4 regions of the Kitasatospora sp. NPDC048662 genome follow, and region 2 is predicted to be linked to each of the others. Evidence: riboswitches for the same ligand, from Rfam matches in the RefSeq annotation. Region 2 holds a riboswitch; each other region holds the start of a gene.
What was found. Region 2 has a riboswitch for cobalamin ahead of ACZ6R9_RS22940 (cobalamin biosynthesis protein). Riboswitches for the same ligand answer to the same signal wherever they lie in the genome.
Positions count from the first base shown of each region.

Region 1: linked by a shared signal. The riboswitch ahead of ACZ6R9_RS12365 (acyl-CoA thioesterase) and the one ahead of ACZ6R9_RS22940 (cobalamin biosynthesis protein) in region 2 are both predicted to bind cobalamin.
Region 3: linked by a shared signal. The riboswitch ahead of ACZ6R9_RS07680 (ribonucleoside-diphosphate reductase subunit alpha) and the one ahead of ACZ6R9_RS22940 (cobalamin biosynthesis protein) in region 2 are both predicted to bind cobalamin.
Region 4: linked by a shared signal. The riboswitch ahead of nicT (Nickel transporter NicT) and the one ahead of ACZ6R9_RS22940 (cobalamin biosynthesis protein) in region 2 are both predicted to bind cobalamin.

Region 1 covers NZ_JBVJHA010000003.1:397,655-401,160, forward strand. The annotation lists gene ACZ6R9_RS12355 (MFS transporter) at 1-779, shown strand, start outside; gene ACZ6R9_RS12360 (sulfurtransferase TusA family protein) at 776-1,057, shown strand; cobalamin riboswitch at 1,289-1,507, shown strand; gene ACZ6R9_RS12365 (acyl-CoA thioesterase) at 1,555-1,992, shown strand; gene ACZ6R9_RS12370 (putative Ig domain-containing protein) at 2,300-3,506, shown strand, end outside.
Region 2 covers NZ_JBVJHA010000008.1:222,750-226,255, reverse strand. The annotation lists gene ACZ6R9_RS22950 (alpha/beta fold hydrolase) at 1-891, opposite strand, end outside; gene ACZ6R9_RS22945 (hypothetical protein) at 1,461-1,967, opposite strand; cobalamin riboswitch at 2,141-2,270, shown strand; gene ACZ6R9_RS22940 (cobalamin biosynthesis protein) at 2,302-3,252, shown strand.
Region 3 covers NZ_JBVJHA010000002.1:382,345-385,850, reverse strand. The annotation lists gene ACZ6R9_RS07680 (ribonucleoside-diphosphate reductase subunit alpha) at 1-1,699, opposite strand, end outside; cobalamin riboswitch at 1,872-2,032, opposite strand; gene ACZ6R9_RS07675 (hypothetical protein) at 2,124-2,258, opposite strand; gene ACZ6R9_RS07670 (GlxA family transcriptional regulator) at 2,549-3,506, shown strand, end outside.
Region 4 covers NZ_JBVJHA010000011.1:160,697-164,202, reverse strand. The annotation lists gene ACZ6R9_RS26325 (helix-turn-helix domain-containing protein) at 1-226, opposite strand, end outside; gene ACZ6R9_RS26320 (EamA family transporter) at 352-1,197, shown strand; gene nicT (Nickel transporter NicT) at 1,205-2,299, opposite strand; cobalamin riboswitch at 2,352-2,547, opposite strand; gene ACZ6R9_RS26310 (DUF6445 family protein) at 2,628-3,320, opposite strand; gene ACZ6R9_RS26305 (Fpg/Nei family DNA glycosylase) at 3,417-3,506, opposite strand, start outside.

The DNA.
Region 1 (3,506 bases), on a different contig from region 2:
GCCCCAACCTCGCCGCCCCCACCGGCGACCTCGCCGAGGCCCTGCACCTGCCCCGACTCGCCGGACCGTTCCTGCTGGGCGGCGTGGCCTACGCCGCCGCCGCGCTCGTCCTCGCCACCCGGCTGCGCCCCGACCCGCTGCTGCTCGCCCGCGCCGCCGCCGCGGCGGCCCCGGCCGCCGAGACCCCGGCGGACACCGCCGACGGCACGTCAACGGCCCGCACCCGCAATCGCGTCCTGCTCGGAGCGCAGGTGATGGTGGTCACCCAGCTCGTCATGGTCGGCGTGATGACCATGACGCCCGTCCACATGCACGACGCCGGACAGGGCACCGCCGCAGCCGGGTTCGTCATCGCCCTGCACGTCGCCGCGATGTACCTGCCCTCCCCGCTCACCGGACGCCTGGTCGACCGGCACGGCCCGCTCACCGTCGGCGCCGCCGCCGGACTCACCCTGCTCGCGGCCGGCGTGCTCGCCGCCCTCGCCCCCGCAGGCTCCCTCCCGCTGCTCGCCCTCGCACTCGTCCTGCTCGGCCTCGGCTGGAACTTCGGCCTGGTCTCCGGCACCGCGATCCTCACCGACGCCGTCCCGCTCGCCACCCGCGCCAAGACCCAGGGCAGCGTCGACGTCGCCATCGCCATCTCCGGCGCCACCGGCGGCCTCGCCTCCGGCGCCGTCGTCGACCTGGCCGGCTACCCCGTCCTCGCCTTCGGCGGCGGCCTGGTCGCCCTGCTGACCCTCCCCGCCCTCGCCACCGCAGCCACCCGGGCCCGACGATGACGGACCACCAGACCCCCCAACTCACCATCGACGGACGCGGATTGCTCTGCGTCACCCTGCTCCTGCGGCTGCGCGCCGCCATCGCCGACGCCCCCGCCGGCACCCTCGTCCACATCCACGCCACCGACCCCGCCGCCCCCCTCGACCTCCCCGCCTGGTGCCACCTCACCGGCCACCACTACCTCGGCCCCGTCACCACCGACACCTACGCCCTGCGCCTGACCGCCAACCCCACCCCCACCCGCCCCGACGCCCCCTGGCACCGCCCGACCCCCTGACCGCCCCCGGCCGGGCCGCCACTCGCGCGGCCGCCGGGTGCACCAACTGCCGTGGGCCCGACCGTCGGACGGGAGCGCTCCGGGCCTGCCACCACGTCCTGCTCCCGTCGTCGCCGAGGCCTGTGCGCTGCGACTCACGCCGCCCCGCCCCGCGTGGACGCCCCGTGGCGTCGTCCGGCAGGCTGGCGGCCCCCTTGACCGCCGGGCGGACTGAGCACCTCCGGCGGGGATATAGGCTGGTCGGGCAGCGGTTCGCACCCGTCCGAGCCAGGGCAGGGGCGTCGTAAGAGGGAACCTGGTGCGAGTCCAGGACTGCCTCGCAGCGGTGAGCGGGAACGACCGCCGTCACACGCACTGGGCCCGACCGGTCCGGGAAGCGACGGCCAGTAGGCAGGCCCTCCACGGGAGATGTCCGCGAGTCCGAAGACCTGCCGCCGCCCGCAGCGCCCACCGGTGCCGCGGATCGCCCAAGCCGCGACTCGCGAAGGAGAGTTGACGTGGCAGATCAGACCGTCGCACCCGTGGTGTCCGCCGCCAAGCCCGCGCAGGCGTCCCAGGTGACGCTCGCGCACATCATGAGTGAGCACGACACCAATCTCTACGGCACCATCCACGGCGGCGTGGTGATGAAGCTCATCGACGACGCCGCGGCCGCCGCTGCCGCCCGGCACGCCGAAGGCCCGGCCGTCACCGCCGCCGTGGACGGCATGACCTTCCTCGCCCCCGTCCGGGCCGGCGACCTGCTCACCGCGCACGCCGAGCTGGAGCGGGCCGGGCGTACCTCGATGACTGTCCACGTCACCGTCACCGCCGAGCGCTGGAACGCCACCGGCCCGGTCACCCGGGTCGCCACCGGAAGGCTCACGTTCGTCGCCATCGACGCCGACAGCCACCCGCGCCCCGTCCCGGCCCTGCTCGAACCCGCAGCTGCCTGACACCTCGTCACCACCCGAGCCCGAGCCCGAGCCCCGAGCCCGAGCCCCGAGCCCGAGCCCCGAGCCCGAGCCCCGAGCCCGAGCCCTGAGCCCCGAGCCCGGAACGCCGTCCCACCTGGCGTTCCGGGCTCGCGGCTTTGAGTGATCACCATCACGTGGGGACAAACCGCATCATTGCGGACGGCGTGTGATCGACATGTTCCGTTCAAGCTCCGATTACCCCACCATGGCAGCGTGTGCCCGCCTACGCGCGTAGCGCAGGCGCACCCGCACCCCCATGGTTCCTGTGGTTCGAGGAGATTGACAGATGATCAGAACGTGGAAGGCCGCCCGCCCGCTGGCCCTCGCCGCCACCGCACTGGTGGTCGCCGCCGGCGCGAGCGCCGTCCCGCAGCACGCCACCGCGGCCACCCCCAAGAACGCCGCCGCGGCCGCCGCCACCACCCCGAAGCGGGTGCTGTTCGACAACACCAAGGCGGAGACCGCGGGCAACGCGGACTGGATCATCTCCACCAGCCAGCCCGACCCGCTGGCGCAGAACGCCAACCCGAGCAGCGAGACCAGCTGGACCGGCGCCATCTCGGCCTGGGGCGTGGCCCTGCAGAAGACCGGCAACTACAGCCTGAAGACGCTGCCCGCCGGCAACACCATCACCTACGGCACCGGCGGCGCGCTCGACCTCGCCAACTTCGACGAGTTCGTGATCCCCGAGCCCAACATCCGCCTCAGCGCGGCCGAGAAGACCGCCGTGATGACGTTCGTCCAGAACGGTGGCGGCCTGTTCCTGATCTCCGACCACACCCAGAGCGACCGCAACAACGACGGCTGGGACTCCCCGGCCATCATCAACGACCTGCTGACCAGCAACGGCGTCAACAACAACGACCCGTTCGGCTTCTCCGTCGATCTGCTGAACATCACCACCGACAACCCGCGGGCGATCTCCGCCACCGCCGACCCGGTGATCAACGGGCCGTTCGGCACCGTCACCGGCTCGATCATCCGCAACGGCACCACCTTCACCCTCAAGCCCGCCGACAACCCGAACGTCAAGGGCCTGGTCTACCGCACCGGTTACAGCGGCAACACCGGCGCGGCGTTCGCCACTTCGACCTTCGGCAAGGGCCGGGTGGCGATCTGGGGCGACTCCTCGCCGATCGACGACGGCACCGGCCAGTCGGGCAACACCCTCTACAACGGCTGGAACGACCCGGCCGGCACCGACGCCGCGCTCGCCCTCAACGCCACCGCCTGGCTCGCCCAGGGCAGCGGCTCCGGCGGCAACACCGGCTCGGTCTCCCTCGCCAACCCGGGCGCCCGCACCGCCACCGTCGGCACCGCGACCAGCCTCCAGCTGTCCGCCACCGACACCGCCGGCGGCACCCTCGGCTACGCGGCCACCGGCTTGCCCGCCGGACTGACCGTCAACCCCGCCACCGGCCTGATCAGCGGCACCCCCACCACCGCCGGCACCAGCACGGTCACCGTCACCGCCACCGACTCCACCGGCCCGT
Region 2 (3,506 bases):
GGCGAAACCGGCCAGGTCCACGCCGGTGCGGCCCTGCGCGGCGAGGGTGCCGAGCTCGGCGAGCATCGGGGACGCGCCGCCCCAGACGGCCGCCCGGCGCACCGAGTCCTCCCAGTCCAGCACCGGGGAGTCCAGCACCAGTCCGGCGATCTGCCCCCGGTGGGCGGAGTGCGCGGCGGTGTGCAGGGCGATGGTCGCGCCGACCGACCAGCCGCACAGCACCACGTTGCGCGCGCCGAAGTCCAGCGCGGTGCGGATCGCCGCGTCGACGTCCTGCCACTCGGCCTCGCCGAAGTGCGCCAGCCCGTCCGGCGGGGCGGGGGCGCCGGCGTCACCCCGGTAGGTGACCGTCAGGGAGGGCATCCGCAGCGAGCGCAGCAGCGGCAGGACGGGCAGCGCCTGCGAGCGGTCGGCGGCCGCGCCGTGGATCAGCACCATCCAGGTGCCGCGAACCCCGGAGGTGCGCCAGGCCGGGAAGGCGCCGAGCTCGCCGGCCACAACGGTCTCGGCGAAGTCCAGGCCGAGCGCGGTGCGCGGGTCACCGATCAGCACCCGGGGCGTGAGCCGAACCTCGGTGCCGACGGTCAGCGTCCCGTACTCGGCCCGCTCCAAGCGCCGGGTGACCTGCCCGCCCCCGGAGCCGAGCACCTCGCCGACCACGGCGTGGCCGCCCTCGTCCCACTCCAGCCCGTAGTGCCCGCGCCGGACGGTGTCCGCGGTCGCGGTCAGCGCCACCCGGCCCGGACCGAGCTCCAGCACGGTGACCGGCGGCTGCACGACCGCACCCGGCTGCACCACCTGGTCCGACACCTTCCGGCCCAGGAGCAGGAACGCCGCCGCTCCGGTCCCTGCGGCGGCGGCTGCGACAACGGCGGCGGTTCCCCAACGCATGGCGGTCTCCCGGGGGCTGACAGTCCTGTGCCCTCCAGTGCACCCGCCCGCAGGCCGTCCGGCGAATCGGGGCGGCACCGCGGGTGACGTGCCGGCGCGGGGCCGGCCGGATGGCGCGGGCCCGGTCGCGGACGTCGGGCGCGGGGTGACGGCGCAGTCGTCCAGCAGCCGGCGCCAGGGCTCGGACCAGCGGCCGGGGCGGGGCGGCGAGGGCGCCTCGGCGGCGGGCCGGCGCGCCGCGGCTGGGGCGGGGCGGTGTCCTACAGGGAGGCGGCCGCAGCGCTGAAGGCACTTGGTGCCCGGGCGCGCAGGGACGGCTCGGTCGGCAGGATCACGGCGGCGGCCCGGCGGAGGTGGTCCGGTCGGTGAGCTCCGCTCCGGGGGTGTCCAGGACGGCCTGCGGGTGGCGGCGGCCGAGCGGGGCGGTGAAGTTCACGGCGTGGACGGACGCGGGCAGTTTGCCGCGCTGCGGTCGCCGGTGGAGGCGACGCGGAGCAAGGGCGGATGCGCGCGACGGGCCTGGCGGCGGAGGCGTTGCGCGGGCGGGTGCGCCGAACGGGGGGCCGGGGTCAGTGCTTGCAGGCCTTGGCCTGGAACTCCGCCACGGGGACGGTGGAGGTGGAGGTGCTGCCGTCGGAGGCGGTGCGGTGGTAGCGGACGTTGCCCGGCGTGAGCTGCTCCAAGTCCTCCGGGGTGAAGTCGACGTGCGTCGACGACCGGGAGCTGTCCTTGGTCCAGCCGTAGAGGTGGTAGGTGGTCCCGGCGTCGAGTGGGGCGGCGGACTTGCCGGTCTCCCAGCCCTCGGCGGGTGCGTCCAGGGTCCAGGTGGTCAGCCCGGGCCGGAGGGCGGAGTGGGCGGTCCAGGTTCCGATCGTTTCCTCGTGGCTGCCCTCGCTGGTGTAGAGGGTCGCTCCGTCGATCCGGTCGCCGCAGACCAGCAGGACGCCCAGCGGGTGGCCGTCCTCGGTCACGGATATCCCGGCGACGGCGTCGCTCGGGACGGTGCACCCCGAGGTCGCGGCCAGCGCGGCCAGGACCGCGGCGATCTGCGCGGCGCGCCGGGCCAGTTGTCGCACGGTGTCTCCCCCGGTGTCCCGCCGGTCCGGACCGTCCGGGTGGCGAATGTGGCTGCATCCTAGGGCGTCCGGATGCGCTCTGACCTCGGCGCCGGCGGTGGGCCGGTGTCCGACGGGGTGTGACCAAACGCTCCGGCGGCCTCGGTTGACTGCCGCGAAGCGGGCGTGGTGGGATCTTCGGGCCAAACGGAGGCAAGCAGAGGAAGCCGGTGCGAGTCCGGCGCGGTCCCGCCACTGTGACCGGACACCCCGCGCGGGGGTGACCGGAAGTCAGGAGACTCTGGCCCCCGTTCCGTCGATCCAGGGCGCGGACCCTGAGTGAGGACACAACGCCATGCGGGCTGCCCCGTACCTGGTGGGCGCGGTCGCGGGGTATCTCGCGGACGCCCGGCTCGGAGACCCCCGGCGCGGACACCCCGTCGCGCTGTTCGGCACCGCCGCGGGACGGCTGGAGCGCCGGCTGTGGCGCGACCACCGCGGGGCCGGCGCACTGCACACCGCACTCGCCGTCGGCGCCGTCGCGGGCGGGGCGGCGCTCGCCGCGCGGGCCGTCCGTCGCTCGCCGCTCGCCGCGGCAGCACTGACCGCCGGTGCGACCTTCACCGTCCTGGGCGGGACGTCACTCACCCGGGAGGCCCGGGCCATCGGGCGTTCGCTGGCCGCCGAGGATCTGACGGCCGCTCGGGAACGGCTGCCGCACCTGTGCGGACGCGACCCCTCCGGGCTGGACGAGCAGCAGGTCGCCCGGGCGGTGGTCGAGTCGGTCGCGGAGAACACCGCCGACGCGGTCGTCAACGCCCTGGTGTGGGGCGGCCTGGCGGGCGTCCCGGGGCTGCTGGCGTTCCGGGCCGTGAACACGCTCGACGCGATGGTCGGCCACAAGTCGGCCCGCTACCGCCGCTTCGGCTGGGCCGCCGCCCGCCTCGACGACCTCGCCGGGTGGCCCGGGGCCCGGCTCACCGCCCTGCTGACCGTCGCCGCGTCCGACTCCCCCGCCCGGACCTGGCGGGTCTGGCGCCGGGACGGCTCCGCCCACCCGAGCCCCAACGCGGGCCAGGCGGAAGCCGCGTTCGCCGGTGCGCTCGGCGTGCAACTGGGCGGGACGCTGCGCTACGGCGAGCGCGTCGAGCACCGGCCGGTCCTGGGCGCGGGCCTCCCGCCGGTCGGCCCGGCCGACATCGACCGCGCCTGCCGCCTCTCCCGCCGGGTCGGCGCACTGGCCCTGGGCGTCACCACCGCCACGCGCTACCTGATCCTCGCCCGGCGCGGCCGGCGGTCGAAGTGACTGCGCCGCTGGACGCGGATCTCTGGAAGCGGCCGGTGCAATTGGATGTGACGGAGGGAGACTTCGGCATGCCGCCGTCTCCCGCCTCGCGCAGTTCCTCGCGTCCCTTGCTCCCGCGCGACGCGGCACTCGCGTGCGGGCGGGCGGTGCAACTGGCCCCGGCGTGGTGCGGCTTCGGCATGCCGCCGTCTCCCGCCTCGCGCAGTTCCTCGCGCCCCTTGCTCCCGCGCGACGCGGCACTCGCGTGCGGGCGG
Region 3 (3,506 bases), on a different contig from region 2:
GGCGGCCGAACTGCTCGGCGAGGTCCGCGGAGCGCTCGTACGCGGTGAGCATGATGCGCTCGGCGATCAGCGTGGAGAGGGCCTTGGCCTCGGCGGAGTCGAAGTCCAGCCGGAGCTTGAAGAAGACGTCCTGCAGGCCCATCACGCCCAGGCCCACCGGGCGCCAGCGGGAGTTGGACGCCCCGGCCTCGGTGGTCGGGTAGAAGTTGATGTCGATCACGCGGTCGAGGAAGGTGACCGCGGTGCGCACGGTGGCGTCCAGGCGGTCCCAGTCCATCGCGTTGATCAGGTCGTCGGCGGAGGCGCCCGGGGCGACGTGCGCGCCCAGGTTGACCGAGCCCAGGTTGCAGACCGCGGTCTCGGAGTCGTCGGTGACCTCCAGGATCTCGGTGCACAGGTTCGAGGAGTGCACCGTGCGGCCCGGCAGCGCGGTCTGGTTGGCGGCCCGGTTGGAGGCGTCCTTGAAGGTCATCCAGCCGTTGCCGGTCTGCGCCAGGGTGCGCATCATCCGGGCGTACAGGGTCTGCGCGGGGATGGTGCGCACGGCTTTGCCGGCCAGCTCGGCCTTGCGGTAGGCCTCGTCGAAGTCGGCGCCCCACAGGTCGACCAGCTCGGGGACGTCCGCCGGGGAGAACAGCGACCAGTCCTCGTTGGCGTTCACGCGGCGCATGAACTCGTCCGGGATCCAGTGCGCCAGGTTCAGGTTGTGGGTGCGCCGGGCCTCCTCGCCGGTGTTGTCGCGGAGCTCCAGGAACTCCTCGATGTCGGCGTGCCAGGTCTCCAGGTACACGCAGGCCGCGCCCTTGCGCCGTCCGCCCTGGTTGACCGCCGCCACGGAGGAGTCCAGGGTGCGCAGGAACGGGACGATGCCGTTCGACTTGCCGTTGGTGCCGCGGATCAGCGAGCCGCGGGAGCGGATCCGCGAGTAGGACAGGCCGATGCCGCCGGCGTGCTTGGACAGCCGGGCGATCTGCGCGTAGCGGTTGTAGATCGAGTCCAGGTTGTCCAGCGGCGAGTCCAGCAGGTAGCAGGAGGACATCTGCGGGTGCCGGGTGCCGGAGTTGAACAGCGTCGGGGAGCTGGTCAGGTACTCCAGGCGGCTCATCAGCTTGTACAGCTCGGCCACCTCCAGCACCGACTGCTCGGAGGTGCCGACCGCCAGGCCCGCCGCGACGCGCAGCAGGAAGTGCTGCGGGGTCTCCACCACCTTGCGGGTGATCGGGTGGCGCAGCAGGTAGCGGGACTGCACGGTGCGCAGGCCGAAGTACTCGAAGCGGTCGTCGCCGGCGGCGTCGATCAGCGAGTCGAACAGCTCGGTGTGGGCGGCGACGAACTCGGCGGTCGCGTCGCCGATCAGGCCCTCGGCGTGGCCGACGGCGATCGAGGCGGAGAACGAGGTGACGCCCTGGGAGGCGGCCTCGTCGGCGATCTCCATCGCGAGCAGGCGGGCGGCCAGCTTCGAGTACTGCGGGTCCTCGGCGATCATCGACGCGGCGGCCTCCACGGCCAGCCCGCGCAGCTCGGCGAAGTCCGAGCCCGCGTGGCGGCCGCGCAGCGCGGCGGCGGCGACGTGGCCGGGGTCCACCTGGGGGAGGTCGGTGCTGCGGTCGGTGAGCAGCCGAAGCAGCGCCGCACCGGGGTCGGTGAAGGCGTCGGCGGAACCCTGGGACGGCAGGGTGACTGAGGCGGCGACGGTCAAGGCGCACTCTCTCCTGTGGCGGCGGCGGACGTGGCTCAAGGTGTCCGGTGGCGCGCGTGCGGCAGGGGAGGACGGCACGCCGAAAACGCTCGATCGGCGCGCGAAAGACCCACCCCCGGCCCGCCCGCGAGGCCGGACGGCAAAGCTGTGCTGCATGGCGTCTGCGGGGATGCCGTGTCGCACACCGTCAGCAGGTCCTCGGACTGCGCGGGCGTCGCTACAGCCCGCTCACCGTTGCGGGGCAGTCCCGGATTCGCACCGGGTTCCCCTGCTTCGACAGCGAGGTCGAGCATACATGTTGTGGCGGCTGGAGCTGGCGGCACCAGATGTAGTAGCGCGTGTCGCGTCAGAGGTGCCGCGCGTAGACAACGGAAACCACGCCGGAGCCACCAGGGAACCGCCGCAGAACCGTCGCAGAACCGCCTCAGAACCGCATCGTGCAGACCATCAGGTCCACGCCCGGGGCCGCCTCCCAGTCCCGCTCGGGGGCGCGGAGGAAGCCCAGAGCATCGTAGATCCGGTGCGCCGCGGTCATCTGCGGCCGGGTGGAGGACGCCATCCCGGCCAGCTCGGGTTCCCGGCTGCGGTCGATCGCCGCGCGGTGTCCCGGAGGAGCTCGGCGTGGCCGGACCCGGGGCGGGTGCGGCCGTCGCCGGCGAAGGCTTCGACGCCGACCTCCCCGGCTCCGGCGAGATCGTGGTCCGGGGCGCGGCGGACGGTCGGGGAGTGCACCCGGACAGTGTGCCGGACGGCTCGCGGCGCGGTTCGGCCAGGTCCCGGTCAGGGGTGGGGCAGTGCTGGCAGGAACGCGCCGTTGCCGCGAAATCCCGCCACTGCCATGCTGGGCCGATGCTGAAGAACGTCGCGGTGATCGTGCTGGAGGACATCCACCCCTTCGAACTGGGCGTGGCCTGCGAGGTGTTCGGCATGGACCGCAGCGCCGCCGGCCTGCCCGGGTACGAGTTCGGCCTGGTCGGCGACCGGCCCGGCCCGATGCGCACCCACGCCGGCTTCGCGGTGCAGGTGCCCCACGGCCCGGAGCGGCTCGCCGAGGCGGACCTGGTGATCGCCGCCGCCACCGGCATCCGCGAGCACTACCCCGAGGCGCTGTGCGAGGCGCTGCGGGCCGCCCACGCGCGCGGCGCGCACCTGCTGTCGATCTGCTCCGGCAGCTTCCTGTTCGGCGCCGCCGGCCTGCTGGACGGCCGCCGCAGCACCACGCACTGGCAGTACGCCCACCTGATGGCCGAGCGCTTCCCACTGACCACCGTCGAACCCGACGTGCTGTACGTGGACGACGACCCGGTGATCACCTCGGCCGGCACCGCCGCCGGCATCGACGCCTGCCTGCACCTGGTGCGCAAGGTGCAGGGCGCCGAGGTGGCCCGGGAGATCGCCCGCCGGATGGTGGTCGCCCCGCACCGCGACGGCGGGCAGGCGCAGTTCATCAACCGCCCGCTGCCCGAGAGCGACGGCGACTCGCTGGCCGGGACGCTGGAGTGGATGCGCCGCCGCCTCGACCGGGAGGTCAGCGTGGACGACCTCGCCCGGCACGCCCACATGTCCCCGCGCACCTTCGCCCGGCGCTTCCAGCAGGAGACCGGCACCACCCCGCACCGGTGGCTGACCGGCCAGCGGGTGCTGCTCGCGCAGCGCCTGCTGGAGTCCACCGACGAGAGCGTGGACGCCGTCGCCGCCCGCTGCGGCTTCGGCAACGCCGCCACCCTGCGGCACCACTTCGGCCGCCGCCTCGGCACCACCCCGCAGGCCTACCGGCGGGCCTTCGGCGGCCCGGGCGGACCCGGGG
Region 4 (3,506 bases), on a different contig from region 2:
AGGTCTCGTCGTAGTCGAGCAGTCGGGCGATCGAGACGCCGAGGGCGTCGGCGAGCCGGACCACGGTGCCGACACTGGGGTTGGTGCGGGCCTGCTCGATCTGGACCACCATGCCGCGACTGACGCCGGAGCGGGCCGCGAGGGCGTCCAGGGTGTGGCCGCGCTCGGTGCGCAGCCGCTTGAGGTTGCGGGCGAGGGCCTGGGTGACGAGATCGGGTTCCGGCACGCTTGAGTCCAATATTTTAGTTGGGTCGGTTCAGTTGGCTGAACTATGCTGCGGCGGCAGGACAGATCCACCGACTGTACTGCGGAGTCCATCATGCTGCCCCCCGCTCCCCGCCCGACGCCCTCATGAGCGCCGCCTTCGCGCTGCTCGCCAGCCTGCTCTGGGGCGTCGCCGACTACGGCGGCGGCGCGATCACCCGCCGCCTGCCCGCGCTCGGCGTGGTGGTGCTCTCGCAGACCGCGGCGGCCCTGGTCCTCGTACTGGCCGTCACCGCCACCGGCGGCTGGACGGACGCCGGGCCCGCGCTCTGGTACGCCGTCGCGGCCGGGGTGATCGGGCCCATCGCGCTGCTCGCCTTCTACCGGGCGCTGGCGCTCGGGCCGATGGGCGTGGTGTCGCCGCTGGCCACCGTCGGCGTGCTGGTGCCGATCGGGGTGGGCCTGTTCCTCGGTGAACGGCCGGGCGCCGTCCAGGGGTTGGGGATCCTGGTGGCGATCTCCGGGGTCGCGCTGGCCGGCGGCCCGCAGCGCGGCGGACCGGCCGTGAGCCGCCGGGTCCTGGTCCTCACCCTCTCCGCCGCGTTCGCGTTCGGCGCGGCGCTCGCCCTGATCGGGCACGCCGGCGCCGACGGCGGCCTGCTGCTGACGCTGTGCGTGCAACGACTGACCAACGCGGTGGTCGGCATCGGCATGCTGGCCGCCGCCGCCGGCCGGGAGCCGCTCGAACTGCGCGGCGCGGCCCGTTCGTTGCCCTCGCTGACCGCCGTCGGCGTCGCCGACGTGGCCGCGAACGGCCTGTACACCGCCGCCACCCAGCTGGGCTCGGTCGCGGTGGCGGCGGTGCTGGCCTCGCTCTACCCGGTGGTGACGGCGCTGATGGCGCGCGGCCTGCTCAAGGAACGCCTGCTGCGGGTCCAGGTGGTCGGCGCCGGGCTGGCCGTCGCCGGAACGCTGATCCTGGCCGCCGGTTGACGTTCCGTCAGAACGTGCCCGCTCCGGAGAACGCCTTGGAACGGCGGGCGATCCGCCAGTAGCCGATCGCCGCCGCCCACACCACCACGAACAGGCCGACGATCACGAAACCCACGTTGTCCAGGCTCAGTCCGGCGATCCAGCCGGACACCGGATCGTCCAGCCCGAACTTGTCGTGCAGCACCGTGACCAGCTCGATGGTGCCGATCACGAAGGCCACTGCGATCGACAGCCCCGTGATGGTCAGGTTGTAGTACACCTTGCGGACGGGGTTGGAGAACGCCCACTGGTAGGCGAAGTTCATGAACGTGCCGTCCAGGGTGTCGAACAGGCTCATCCCGGCCGCGAACAGCAGCGGCATGCAGGCGATCGCGTACCAGGGCACGCCGGACGCCGCGCCCGAACCCGCCATCACCATCAGAGTGACCTCGGTGGCGGTGTCGAAGCCCAGGCCCAGCACCATGCCCACCGGGAACATCTGGCCGGGCCGGGTGATCGACCGGGTCGCCCGGTTCAGCACCCGGGCCAGGAAGCCCCGGGAGTTCAGGTGCTTCTCCAGCTCGGCCTCGTCGTACACGCCGGCCCGCATCGCCCGGAACACCCGCAGAATGCCCAGCAGGGCCACCAGGTTGAGCGCCGCGATCAGGTACAGGAACGCCCCCGAGGCGGTGGTGCCGATGGTGCCCAGCACCTGATGGGTCGTCGAGTCCTTGTCCATCAGCGTGCCCGCCAGCGCGGCCCCGCCGGCCACCAGCGCGGCCATCAGCACCACCATCGAGGAGTGCCCGAGGGCGAACCAGAAGCCCACCGAGACCGGCCGGCGGCCGTCCGCCATCAGCTTGCGGGTGGTGTTGTCGATCACCGCGATGTGGTCGGCGTCGAAGGCGTGCCGCATGCCCAGGGTGTAGGCGGTGATGCCCAGGCCCACCCCGAACACCTGGGTACCCACCTGGTACTTCTCCGGCACCACCAGGAACAGCAGCGTCCCGAACGCCGCCACGTGCAGGGCCAGGATCACCGCCATCAGGCCGGCCGTGCGCCAGGTGTCCTCGCGACGCCAGCGGAAAGCAGGAAGAGGGGAGCCCGGGACGTTTCCGGGCATGGTCGAATCGGACGCGGTCATCCGCGCATCACGCTCCAGCACCTCGTGGATCACTTCGTGAGATGCCGTGGCCGGTCTCCTGGCTGACGGGGTGTTCGGCGTCGGCGCCCGGCCTTCCCGGCCGCGAACGGCCAGTGGCACGAGGTGGGAGCCGACGACTCCCCGATCACAGTGGCGAGGGCCGCTCCGGACTCCTGTGACGGGCACAGTGCACCGGCTTCCCGAACACCACGGCCCGACCACCGTAGAACCGCCCCGGGCGCAGCGGCAAGACCGGACCCGTCCGCGGGTGTCGCAGATCACTCCCACCCGGCCGGTTGACGGCGCGTCACGCCATCCAGAAGAACACGCAGGTCATCCGCTTCTCGTCCAGCGTGGCGCCGTAGTACTCGGTGGCGGTGTGCATCAGGTTGGCGGTGTACAGCAGCAGCCGGTTGTAGCGGTGCGGGACGGCCAGGTCCTCGGTGAACGAGTCCGGCGGGACGAAACGGGTGCCGAGCGCGTCCACCAGGTTGTTGTGCGGGGCGACCACGGTGTTCCCGCCGAGCCGGCCCCCGGGCAGGCTCTGCCGGTAGAAACTCGTCCCGCACCGCTTCGGCACGTTCGGGTTGAGGTACAGCACGGCGGCGTAGCGGCACAGCGAACGCGAATCGGTGTGCGGGCGCGGCTCGCACTCCCCCGCCCCCACCACCTGCACGCAGTTGTGGTTGAACGTGCCGCCCTCGGCCTCGCTCAGCGCCCAGATCCGCGGCACCTGCACGGTCTCCCGCACCAGCTTCTCGACGTGTGCCAACTCGTCCGGCTCCAGGCCGGGCATCGCCCGCAGCCCCGGCCAGGACTCCGGCTTGTGCGGGTACCCCTCGTCCCAGTCGGTGCGGGCCAGGTGCCGGGCGCGCACCGCGTCCGGGTCCGGGAGGACGTCGTCCAGCACCCAGTAGTCGCGGCCCTTGGTGGGCTTGCGGTACGGCAGGACCGGAAGGGCCGGGGTCGGGCGCGGGCCCCGGAACGGTTGCACGGGCATGGACCCGACAATAGGTAGCGCGCTCCGGGGCCCTCGCCCAAGGGCCGGTCAACCTTGCGTCAAGGCTTTGTCATTACCCTCCGTGATGACGGCCCGTCAGGACTGCTGGCAGCGCGGGCACCAGAACAGGTTCCGGGCCGCCAACTCCTCGGTCCGCACCGGGGTTTCACAGACCAGGCAGGGCTG